3 regions of the Pseudoalteromonas sp. CR1 genome follow, and region 2 is predicted to be linked to each of the others. Evidence: predicted binding sites of a transcription regulator. Region 2 holds the regulator's gene; each other region holds the start of a gene.

Region 1 (3,859 bases), on a different contig from region 2:
TTGGCAATGTCGGCTGGGGTAATAATGCTACCAGCGCTTGCTAAATCGGCCGCAAATGAGTCAGCTAAAGGCCCTTCATAAAAAGCGCTTAAGCCATGTTTTGCCAAATGTTCAAAGGTATTGGCTAGTTTTGGGTTTTTAAAGTGTTGCCCTGCTTGTAACGGTTTACCGTTGGGAATGTATAGCGCTTTAAAGGCACCATTGGTATTAGCAACCGTTGCTAGTTTTTCGCAACCTGCTTGAAGGCTTTTGGTAACAGTAAACCCTTCGCGGGCAAGCTTAATCGCGGGGCCTAAAATAGTACTTAACGGCAGGACTGCGTGTTCATCTACCTCAAGGGCTTTTTGCCAGCCGCGGAGCGTAGCTGCTTGAGTAAGCGCACTTAAACCGCCGCGTTCAGGCATTTGGTTGGCATTTTTATAGGCATCTACGTTTTTAGGTGCGCGCCCGCAGGCATCAATTGCGGTAGGGGTGCTTTGATTTGGGTAATCAATAAGCCAAAAGCTGTCGCCGCCAATCGAGTTCATATGTGGGTAAACCACGCTAATAGCTGCGGCTGCCGCTACCATGGCCTCAACGGCTGTGCCGCCTTGTTTTAATATTAATGTGCCCGCCTCTGTTGCAGCAAAGTGCGGGGCTGTAAATGCAATGTTGTGTGCGTTCATGTGAGAGTTTCCTGTTTAAAATATGCAGCTAATTGCGTTGCGCAGGCAAGTAGGCTTTTATCGTTGTTATGGCTCATCATGAGTGAAAACCCATAAGGGTGGCCATTATCTAAATTAGCCAATGGTAAGTGAACTTGCGCCGAGCGGCTCAAGCCCGCAATAGCAGATAAAGTTATAATTTGCATGCGCAGTGCGCTTGTGTCGGCGCCCAGTTTAGGTGCGGTTGTTGGCGTGGTTGGCAAAAATAAGCAGCTGTTTGAGCTTAAGTTTTTAGCGATTAATGTTTGCCACTGGGTTTGTATAGTAAGTGCCTCTTGTTCTTCTTGGGCAGTGAGTGCCAGTGCCATTTTAAAACGGGCAGCAATTGCCGGAGCAAACTGGGGAGGGTGCCCTGGCAATTGAAGCCAATCTTTATGCGCTTTAGCTATAGCACGACCTTGCAGTATTCTAAAGCTATCGGCAAGTTCGCTTAAAATGCTGCTTTTTGGCAGCGCAAATTCTTTGTGGTGTCTAAAATAAGGTTTGGTTTTTTCTAGTAGTTGCTTAATGGGGGCTTGCAAGTCTGGGCTTACTAACTCAAATAACGGCTCGCAAATCACCAAGGTATTTACGCTACTCACCGTTTGATTTGGAAGCAATACGTTGCCTACTTGTTCTAATAGTTCTGCGCTTTGGGTAAGCCAACCAATAGTATCATAAGGCGGTGCTAGCGGGATTAGGCCATCTTTTTCAATCACGTTATGGCTTGGCCTAATGCCAAATAAGCCGCAGTAACTTGCGGGTATTCTAATAGAGCCGCCGGTATCGGTGCCCAACCCAATGTCAGCTAAATTGCCGGCTACCGCTGCAGCTGAGCCCATACTTGACCCCCCACACGCGTGCCCTTTTAATTTAGGGTTTTGTGCTGCGCCATAATGAATATTATTACCTTCTAAGCTGTAAGCAAGTTCGTCGGTGTGGGTAAAGCCTGTAAAAATACAACCCGCATCCATTAATTTGTTTACGCTACTTGCGGTTTGTTTAGCTGGTGGATGTGTTTTAAACCAGCGTGGATTACCTGCACTGTTTTTATGCTCTTTAATAGCAAATACATCTTTTACAGCAAGGCGCTTATTGTTAAGTGCGCCCGTTTGGCTTGATTGCCAATTACTTGGTCCATGGTCACAAAATATGCCTGTGTTTTTAGTTTTTGATTGCGTGTTCATTTTGTAACCCATCGAAATAAAACTGACCAAATGGTTATTTACTAATTTTAAATTGATTAAAAAAGACTGTTGTCGTTATTTTTTTTAAGTTCATTGCGTAATATATTATTTTTATTTACACAGCATTAGTGCACTTTTAATTGGTGACTTTGGTTTTAGCAAACTTAGTATAAGCAAAACAGATGCCAAAACTTTATTCTTGTCCGATTGGTCAGGTTTTTGGGCGTTGCAGAGGGGTATTTATAATTTTAACGTTTAAGAATGGGTGTTTTTAAGCGTAAAACAAACCAGTTTGGTGCAATGCTGCACCAAGTTGGTTTGTTTTTTACATGAACTTATTAAATAAGGGGGGTTTTACTAATTATTAGGCCATTAACGTCGGCGTACAACCAATCGTTTGGCGCTATTGCGGTGCCTAGCATATTAATAACTTGGTCTTGATCGCCAAAACCGCGCTTAAGTGTGCTGCGAGGGGTTGAACCAAGGGCCATGACCGGTAAATCCATTGTTGCAAGTATTTCTATATCGCGGCAACAACCATTTATTACAACACCTTCCCAGCCATTTTGTAGCGCGCGTTCGGCCATAATGTCGCCAATAAAAGCAAAGCGTTTGCTAGCAAATCCATCAATTACTAACACTTTACCTTTGCCATCTTTATGTAAAATATCGGCGGCAAACGAATTGTCTTCTGGGCAGGTAACGGTCACTGCTTGGCCACTAAAGGTGGTTTTGTTACCAAAGTGATGCAAGCCACTATCTGCTACTTGAACCGAGTTGCGGTGATCGTCGAATAGGTCGGGGGTTGTAAAGTTTTCCATGTGTTAGCTCTCATTTTGAACGGGTATTTTTAAGCCAATACCTTTTAAAATTATGTGGGCAATTGATTGTGTTATTTGTGCCACGTCGGTTTCGTCATATTCAAGTTTATTCATTACCAAAAGTACTTCTGCCTGAAAGTCAGCGTAGTATTGTGTTGTTGACCAAATAGTAAATAAAAGGTGATGGGGGTCTACTTGGTCTATTTTTTTTGCGTCCATCCAGGACTGAAACACATCAATTTTTTGTTTAACCCAAGGGCGGGTATTTGTTCTAAAGTAGTTTTGTAAATACGGTGCGCCCCGTAAAATTTCATTGGCAAATAAACGAGATTGTAGAGGTTGGTTTACAGCAAGTATCACTTTACTTTTTATGTAGTTATAAAGCACTGCAGCAGGATCGTCTTCAGCGGTGACGTTATCAAGGCCTAAGTTCCAGTTTGCTATTATGCGGTCTATCACGGCTTCGTAAAGGCCGTCCTTGCTTTTGAAATAATACAGTATGTTAGCTTTAGGCACGTTCGCTTCTTTTGCAACCATACTCATGCTTGCACCGTCATACCCATTAAGAGAAAACAATTGCTCGGCAGCATTTAAAATAAGCAGTTGGTTTTTTTCCCGAGTGACTTCTTTTTTATTTGGTTTTGTTTGTGTGGTCATTATTTATTATGCGAGTTTAACGTGTTGATTGATTGTAGCTTTACTGACCGAAAGGTCAATTACTAAAGTGGCTTCAACACTTAAATACACACATTAGCTAATGCTTCGGCTAATGACGTTTACTAATTTATTTTGAACTTTACTAAGTCCACTGGATTACAATTCTCGCGCCCTGATCAAATAACGGCCAGTTTATAATCGTGTTAATTCACAAAGATCAACAGCCCCTTGTTATTTCTTTTCATTATTTACCTGCGCTAACAAGTCGAGTACTTTTTGTTGGCCAAATGTTTGTGCAAATTGCTCGGCTGTTTGACCGGCTTTGTTTTGATGCGCGTTATCGCAATCAAGGCTAACGAGTGTTTTAGCTATGCTAAATTCGCCTCTAAATATTGCGGCCATTAGCGCTGTGTTACCGCGGTTGTCTTCAAGGCAGGCATTAGCGCCTAATTGCAGTAACGTATTTACGGTGTTTTTATTACCATGGTAGGTGGCAATCATAAGTGCGGTG
Region 2 (3,859 bases):
TTGATCTTCACTGTCTAAATAAAATAGTGTTGGTTTTGTAAAACCCGGTAAATATTCAATAATGTGATTAAATTCATCTTGTTCTTTTGGCAAGTTTCGCACATCGATGCTAACGGCGATTTTATCGTAGTTATCAGAAACGCTTCTTACCAAAGAAGGTAATAAATTTACAGGGATGTTATCTACGCAATAATAACCTAGATCTTCAACAACGCGTAAAGCAACCGACTTACCAGAACCAGAACGGCCACTTATGATAATCAACTCCATTAATCACCCTTTAAATTTATTACGATTGGTCAACAATAATTTGATACAGCTCGGCGTCCGATTTAGCACAGCGTAGCTGTTTGCAAAATTCTTTGTTTTTTAGTTTATCAGCTATCGTCGCTAGCGTCTTTAAGTGTTGCTGGTTATCACCATCAGGTACGATGAGTGCAACAAAAATATCAACTGGTCGATTGTCTATAGCATCAAAGTTAATCGGTGTTTCACTTACTAATACTAATGCTAAAGGTTCTTGTGCGCCGCTCATTCGACCATGTGGAATAGCTATGCCTCTTCCTATTCCTGTGCTACCTAGCTTTTCGCGAGTTAATAAAGCGCCCAAAATATCTTGTTGAGACAAATACGGTAATTTATCGTGAGCAAGCTCGCTAATAAACTCTAAAATTCTTTTTTTACTATTAAAAAGGACCGCAGCTTTGCTGCAGTCCTGGCATATAAGTGAACTTAGTTTCATCATATTAGTGTCGAGCAAGCTTCTCTTTGTGTTTAATTACTTGACGGTCAAGCTTATCAATCAATGAATCAATCGCTGCATACATATCTTGATGTTCAGTGGATGCGAATAATTCAGCGCCACTTACATGAATAGTTGCTTCTGCTTTTTGATTTAATTTTTCTATATCAAGAATGACATGAACATTATTAATATGATCAGAGTGCCTTTCTAGCTTCGCAAATTTGGTATTTATATAGTCTCTTAATGAATCAGTTAGTTCTACATGACGACCAGTTAAATTTAGTTGCATAAGCATTACCCTCTTTGTTTAGCGTCTTAGATCAGACTCTTTCGCTGATTTGACGGTGGAATAGCAAGAGATTCGCGGTATTTTGCGATTGTACGTCTTGCTACTTTAATTCCTTGCTCAGCCAATATATCCGCAATTTTGCTATCACTCAATGGTTTTGCTGAGTTTTCTGCTGCGATTAGTTTTTTGATAAGTGCTCGTATCGCTGTGGATGAACATTCTCCACCATTTTCGGTGCTTACATGGCTTGAGAAAAAGTATTTAAGCTCAAATATTCCACGCGGTGTGTGCATGTACTTTTGAGTCGTTACGCGCGAAATTGTCGATTCGTGCATTTCTACCATTTCGGCTACATCATTTAAAACCATAGGTTTCATGGCTTCTGGACCGTGTTCAAAAAAACCTTGTTGTTGCTTTACGATACAGTTAGTTACTTTTAAAAGCGTGTCGTTTCTGCTTTCTAAACTTTTAATAAACCATTTAGCTTCTTGTAAATGTGAGCGAATAAACTGGCTATCACCGCTCGACTTAACTGTACGCGACATTGCAGCATATTGGCTGTTTACACGAATTTTTGGCATGCTGTCTGGGTTTAGTTCAACCACCCAGCGGCCTTTAATTTTCTTAACTGACACATCTGGTATTACATATTCAGACTCTTCTCGCACTATTGTGTCTGCAGGCTTTGGGTTAAGCGTATGAATAAGTGTCATTACTTCTTTAAGCTCATCTTCTTTGAGCTTCGTTTTTTTCATTAATGTACGATAGTCGCGAGCAGCTAACAAATCTATGTGCTCGGTTAAAATCATTTTTGTTTCGTCAATAAAAGGGGTGCCTTTATCAAATTGATTTAACTGAATACATAAACATTCTTGTAAGCTTCGTGCTGCAATACCAACAGGGTCAAATAATTGAATACGCTTTAAAACTGCTTCTATTTCATCAAGTTCAACCTCAACGTCATCGTCGTTATCTTGATTAAAGCTCTCTAAAATTTCTTCACAGCTGAGGGTTAATATGCCTGAGTCGTCCACGGCTTCAACTATTGCAATAGCAATCGCTTCATCCGTAGGGCTAAATGGCGTTAGTTGTAATTGCCACATTAAGTATTCGTGAAGCGTTTCAGTCGATGCACCTTGATAAATAGACTCATCTTCAGGCATGGGGCCTGAAGACGATGCTGGGGCGGCACTCATGTACTCATCCCAGCTAACGTCCATTGCCATGTCGTCACTGACGGTATCTTTTGCAAGGGCTTCACCACTGTCTTGTTCATACTCACTGGGGGCTTCATCGGCAGATGCACTTACTGTCACTTCATCATTATCTGCTTTTTGCTCATTTTTGCCTGCTAGGTCATCGGCATAGTCTTGCTCCTCAACCTCAAGTAATGGGTTGCTGTCGAGCGCTTCTTGTATTTCTTGCTGAAGATCCAATGTGCTTAATTGCAGCAAGCGAATAGCTTGTTGCAACTGAGGTGTCATTGTAAGTTGCTGGCCCATGCGCAGCTGTAGTGATTGCCTCATGTATCTCTAACAATCCTTTTAAGTTGTTATAATTAATACTAGCAGATGCATACAAATAAGGCGTAAATGTTACAGCCTAAATTGCTCGCCTAAATATACATCGCGTACAGTTTTATCGTTTAATACGTGTTCAGGGGCACCAGAAGCAATCAGTTCCCCATGAGAAACAATGTAGGCTTTTTCGCAAACATCAAGGGTTTCTCTTACATTATGGTCTGTTATTAATACACCAATACCACGGTTTTTAAGGTGTTCAATAATTTTTTTAATATCCAACACTGAAATAGGGTCAACGCCGGCAAACGGTTCGTCTAATAAAATAAACTTTGGATCTGCAGCTAAAGCACGTGCAATCTCTACTCGGCGACGCTCTCCGCCCGATAGTGCCATACCTTTACTGTCGCGAATGTGTTGAATGCTAAATTCATCCAATAGATTATTAAGTGTATCTTCTCTGGCTTGCTTAGTGAGCTCCTTTCGAGTTTCTAAAATAGCCATTAAGTTTTGATATACGGTTAACTTTCTGAATATAGACGACTCTTGCGGCAAGTAGCCAATGCCTAATCTAGCACGACTGTGCATAGGTAAAAGAGTAATATCGTTCTCGTCGATAGATATTTTACCTTTATCGCTAGGGACTAAGCCTACAATCATATAAAACGTGGTGGTTTTACCCGCACCGTTTGGACCAAGTAAACCCACTATGCTACCGGCTTTAACTTCTAAGCCTACATTTTTAACGACTTCTCGGCCTTTGTAGCTTTTGGCTAATAGCTCTGCTTTTAATGTACTCATGGCTGACCTTTATCGCTTTTTTTTGGCTCCACAGGTACTAAAATGGTGTGCACGCGGTCAGTTGAGCTTTCATCTTTTTCGGCGCTAATGAGTTGTTGCTCAATATCGTAGGTAATGCTTTTTGCATTCATTTTTTGCCCAGCTTGAGAGACCTGTGCATCTCCAATTAATGTTAAAAAACGTTTAGAAACATCGTATCTAACTTCATTAGCGCTGGCGCTCATTATTGTGCCGTTGGCTTGTTTTTCTTCAAAATAAGCGGGTGTACCTGTGGCAATTAACAGTTGCTTGTTATCACCCAATTCATCGCGTTTATGCACTTCTAGGCGGTCAGCAGTAATTTTTCTGTCGCCGTGAATAATTTCAACGTTTTTTTCGAATATACCTACATTTTCTTTCAGTTGACCTTCTTGCTTATCTGCACTAATCGAAATTTGATTTGCAGCAAGTGGCGCCGTTGGTTCAGCAGCATTTGCACCGAGTGCAAGTATAAATGTTGGAATA
Region 3 (3,859 bases), on a different contig from region 2:
TGCACATTTAATTTAAATCATCGTGTATCTGCTCTATTACATATAAAAACTATAAAAAAGCACTTTACCTAAAGTTAGCTTGAGGTTTTATGATGCGTTTAAATTAACTCACAAGGACACAGTATGTATTTAGAACACGTAAACTTAGTTGTTAAAAACATCGATACCATGATTCGTTTTTACCAAGCTATTTTCCCGCATTGGGTAATACGAAGCGAAGGACGGGGTGATTGGTATGGAAAACCAAGGCGTTGGATCCACTTTGGTGACGACACGCAATATATAGCAATGAGCGATCATGGTGAGGGTGAAAACAGAGCGCTTTCAGGACATCAAGTTGGTTTTGCTCACTTTGCTTACGTAACGGCTAATTTAGATAATACGGTATCACGTTTAAATAAAGCGGGTTTTGCAGCATATAAGCACGGTACTAAAAATCCATTTAGAAAAAACATCTACTTCAGAGACCCTTCGGGTTTTGAGGTTGAGTTTGTAGAGTATTTGTCCGATGTTCCTGCTGAGCGAAATAATGATTTATAAGCCTGCAATTATAATATGGCTGCTAAAAAGCAGCCATATTAAAGCAAATACGGTTGTACTTATTTGTTACTTACCCCTAGCTGTGCCTTCAAATCGTTTGCAAAGCTAATAAACTTTTCTTTTATGGTACGCTTTACCTTTACTTCAACCGACCCTAATATCGCTTTGCCTTCAATATGAATGGTAGGGCCTTGGCGCTTATTTAATGTGACTGATTTGTTTTCTAAGGTGCTTAAAATACAAAACATTTTAGACACTACATTAACATGCTCGGGTACATAAATTTCGTCGCTACCAAAAATACAATTAACATGAATTGTTACGTTTTGATGTGTAAATATAGCGTCGGTGAAATCGAGTACCACAGAGCCCATATAATTATTTAGGTAAATATTTTTAGGCACTACCCATTGTCCGCTTCTCTCGTTTGAGCCCAAAATACTGCGAAGTGTAATATCGTCATCACTATGCTGTTGTGCACTGTAATTTGGCGTAAACTGCGATTGTTTTTCAGCTTTGTATTGCTTGTCGGTATTAAGTGTTAGGTCTTCTACTAACGTTAGCAGCACTAAATTGTCTTTGGCGTCCATTGCTTGGTCTAATCGTCTTTCAAATGCCTCAACCGATATAACGCCATGGCTATAGTTATAAATTAACTGATCAATCACTTGTTCGCGTACTTGCTCTATTGGGCGGTCTTCAACTTTAACTGACATGAGTAATTCCTTATTGTATTTGCTATTAGCTAACTAGTTAGCAAACCGTATACCATAATTAATTTTATTTATAATCAATGATTTAGTTTTATAATGCTGAATTATTAGTTGTTATATTAACGATACATTAACCAAAATAGCAATAATCTAGTAATTTTCACACTTTGAGAAAGTTTTACTCACTTCCCTGTAAATAGGGGGAATACGCCAAAGCTGTAATAATACAAATTTATCATTAAGTGATTGATTTTTAATGTTAAATAAAGTTGGCTTGATGTTCGCATTAGTTAAAGTGTCTTTAATCAAAAGGAGAAAGATTATGAAAACATTTAACAAATCTATTATCGCCGCGTTAGTTCTTGGTACAACAGCAATGGGTGCACATGCAAACAGCTGGGAAAACGAAAGTAAAGATGCTTGGATTGATGGCAAGGCAGAAACTGTGCTTCTTATGAACACAGACCTAAACAACTTTGACATAAACACTGATGTAACAAATGGCAAGGTAGTACTTACAGGTAAAGTTGATAGCGAAGTAGAAAAAGAGCTAGCAGAAGAACTTGTACTTAGTCTAGATGGCGTCATGGACGTTGAAAACAGCCTAACCGTTGTTAAAAACATGAGCGCTAAACATACAGATTCTAAAATGATGGATGATGATAACGACCTAACGGACGCTAAAATCACCACCGTTATTACAACACGTTTCCTATTTGATTCAGAAGTAGGTGGAACCGATATTGATGTAGATACCGATAATGGTGTTGTTACATTAAACGGTTCGGTTGAATCATCAGCGGAGAAGCAGTTGGCAATCGAAATTGCTAAAAATGCTGAAGACGTTCGTGATGTGGTAGATAACTTATCTATCGTAGCTGAATAACGTTATACTCAAAGCCCAGCATTGCTGGGCTTTTTGTTTTTAATTGTTTGAAGGAGCTAAATAATGGATATCATTCGTATAATACTGTCTGTTTTGCTGCCACCACTGGGTGTTTTTTTACAAGTGGGCTTAGGCATGCATTTTTGGATTAATATTTTATTAACGCTATTGGGTTACTTCCCTGGGTTAATACATGCAATTTATATTATTGCTAAAAAATAATGCGTTGCTGAGTTATGTTTATGCTAGTTGTAAGTAAATATCGCTCAGCGCATTCAATTAATAAATATTATTTTTAATGGTTTTTACCGTACCCACTCAAAATTTTCCCAAATTTAACCACTCTGCCCCTTTAAAAGATTACAATTTAAGCAGTTAGCTTACTGATTGTTAAAATAAAGGTTTTTGGTAGTGACAAGCCCTAAAAAAGTTTTTATACTGCAACCCGCTTTAGTCGCTCTGTGGCTAAACGCTTCAAAAATTAACTGCCTTGCAGTTATATAAAGTTGGCCCCTTAGCTCAGTTGGTTAGAGCACACGACTCATAATCGTTAGGTCCCCAGTTCGAGTCTGGGAGGGGCCACCACTTTTCAAATATTCTAAGTATATCCTAGTAAATACCAATTTATTGCACACTCAAAACGCTAATTTCTATATTATTTATTTTGCTTAACTTATATCTTGATTCTTAATTAATCTATTAACTTTCTTATTGCAATCAATAATATAGGTGTGTATTTTATTGGGTACAACAATGTGTTGTTTAAATATATCTAAAAGGAAGTACCATGAAAATGAATAAAGTCGCACTCTTATTATTAAGCTCCGTTTTTGCCACCCCAGCTGCATTTGCAGAAACACCTCACTTTAATTATGTGTCTGGCGGTTACTTAAATGCAGATCTTGATGGCGATGATGCAAATGGTTGGACGCTTGATGGTAGTAAATTACTAGGCGATAATTTTTTTGTGTCTGGTCAATATAAGACTGTAGGCGACTCAGAAGATGGTTTAGATGTAGATCTTAACTGGTTGAGCGCAGGCGTAGGTTACCGTACTGCAATGAGTGAAAGCACTGATTTTTATGGTTTAGTAACGTATGAAAACATAGAAACTGAAGTATCGTACAGCGGTAGTGATTTTTCGGATGATGAAAATGGCTATGGATTATCTGCGGGTGTTAGATCAATGCTAACTGATAGCATCGAAATTGATGGCCGCTTAGGTTACATTGATATTGCAGATGACAGTGAAACAGCTATTACGTTAGGTGCTCGTTATTATATAAATACAAATTTTTCTGTAGGTACCAGCTACACCACAATAGATGATTTAGATTATATTAGCTTAACTGCACGTTACAGCTTTTAATCACCAGCAGTTAATTGAGCGCACTAAGAGGTGCGCTTAATTGTTTACGTTGCTTTAGGCAATTAGCACTTCCTAATTTACTTGATATGTTTCATTACTACGAATGTAAATAGTTGCAGGGATATTGCTTTTGTTTTCAAGCGAGTGAATGAATTTTCCCGCAGATTCTATATAGCTGCCTGCACTTAGGTTTTGTAAGTTACCTTTTGAGCTGTATTGCACACTGCCTGCAATTATTACTGCGCGAAACTCATTTGCATTTGTGCTAATTTCTCCCTTAAAACCGGCTGGTAGTTTTATCATTGAGCCATAGCTTGCATCTGTATTTCCCCATAGAAACGTTGTTTGTAC

What was found. The regulator sigma-54, encoded in region 2, starts transcription at its own class of promoters, with help from an activator protein. The targets are predictions, from matches to a motif close to GTTGGCACGNNNNTNGNNT.
Region 1: the regulator sigma-54 is predicted to act here: its motif matches at 2,042-2,060, upstream of KZZ04_RS06135 (amidase family protein).
Region 3: the regulator sigma-54 is predicted to act here: its motif matches at 1,522-1,540, upstream of KZZ04_RS11195 (BON domain-containing protein).

What each region holds. Positions count from the first base shown of each region.
Region 1 covers NZ_JAHXRM010000004.1:210,024-213,882, reverse strand. Annotated here, with positions in the region: gene KZZ04_RS06140 (gamma-glutamyltransferase family protein) at 1-665, opposite strand, end outside; gene KZZ04_RS06135 (amidase family protein) at 662-1,870, opposite strand; gene KZZ04_RS06130 (putative 4-hydroxy-4-methyl-2-oxoglutarate aldolase) at 2,209-2,691, opposite strand; gene KZZ04_RS06125 (TetR/AcrR family transcriptional regulator) at 2,695-3,348, opposite strand; gene KZZ04_RS06120 (ankyrin repeat domain-containing protein) at 3,580-3,859, opposite strand, start outside.
Region 2 covers NZ_JAHXRM010000001.1:16,033-19,891, forward strand. Annotated here, with positions in the region: gene rapZ (RNase adapter RapZ) at 1-270, opposite strand, end outside; gene ptsN (PTS IIA-like nitrogen regulatory protein PtsN) at 290-742, opposite strand; gene hpf (ribosome hibernation promoting factor) at 747-1,034, opposite strand; gene KZZ04_RS00110 (RNA polymerase factor sigma-54) at 1,061-2,560, opposite strand; gene lptB (LPS export ABC transporter ATP-binding protein) at 2,630-3,355, opposite strand; gene lptA (lipopolysaccharide transport periplasmic protein LptA) at 3,352-3,859, opposite strand, start outside.
Region 3 covers NZ_JAHXRM010000011.1:56,957-60,815, reverse strand. Annotated here, with positions in the region: gene KZZ04_RS11205 (VOC family protein) at 124-540, shown strand; gene KZZ04_RS11200 (LiaF domain-containing protein) at 600-1,256, opposite strand; gene KZZ04_RS11195 (BON domain-containing protein) at 1,576-2,139, shown strand; gene KZZ04_RS11190 (YqaE/Pmp3 family membrane protein) at 2,203-2,361, shown strand; tRNA gene KZZ04_RS11185 (tRNA-Ile) at 2,648-2,724, shown strand; gene KZZ04_RS11180 (porin family protein) at 2,927-3,508, shown strand; gene KZZ04_RS11175 (DUF4437 domain-containing protein) at 3,581-3,859, opposite strand, start outside.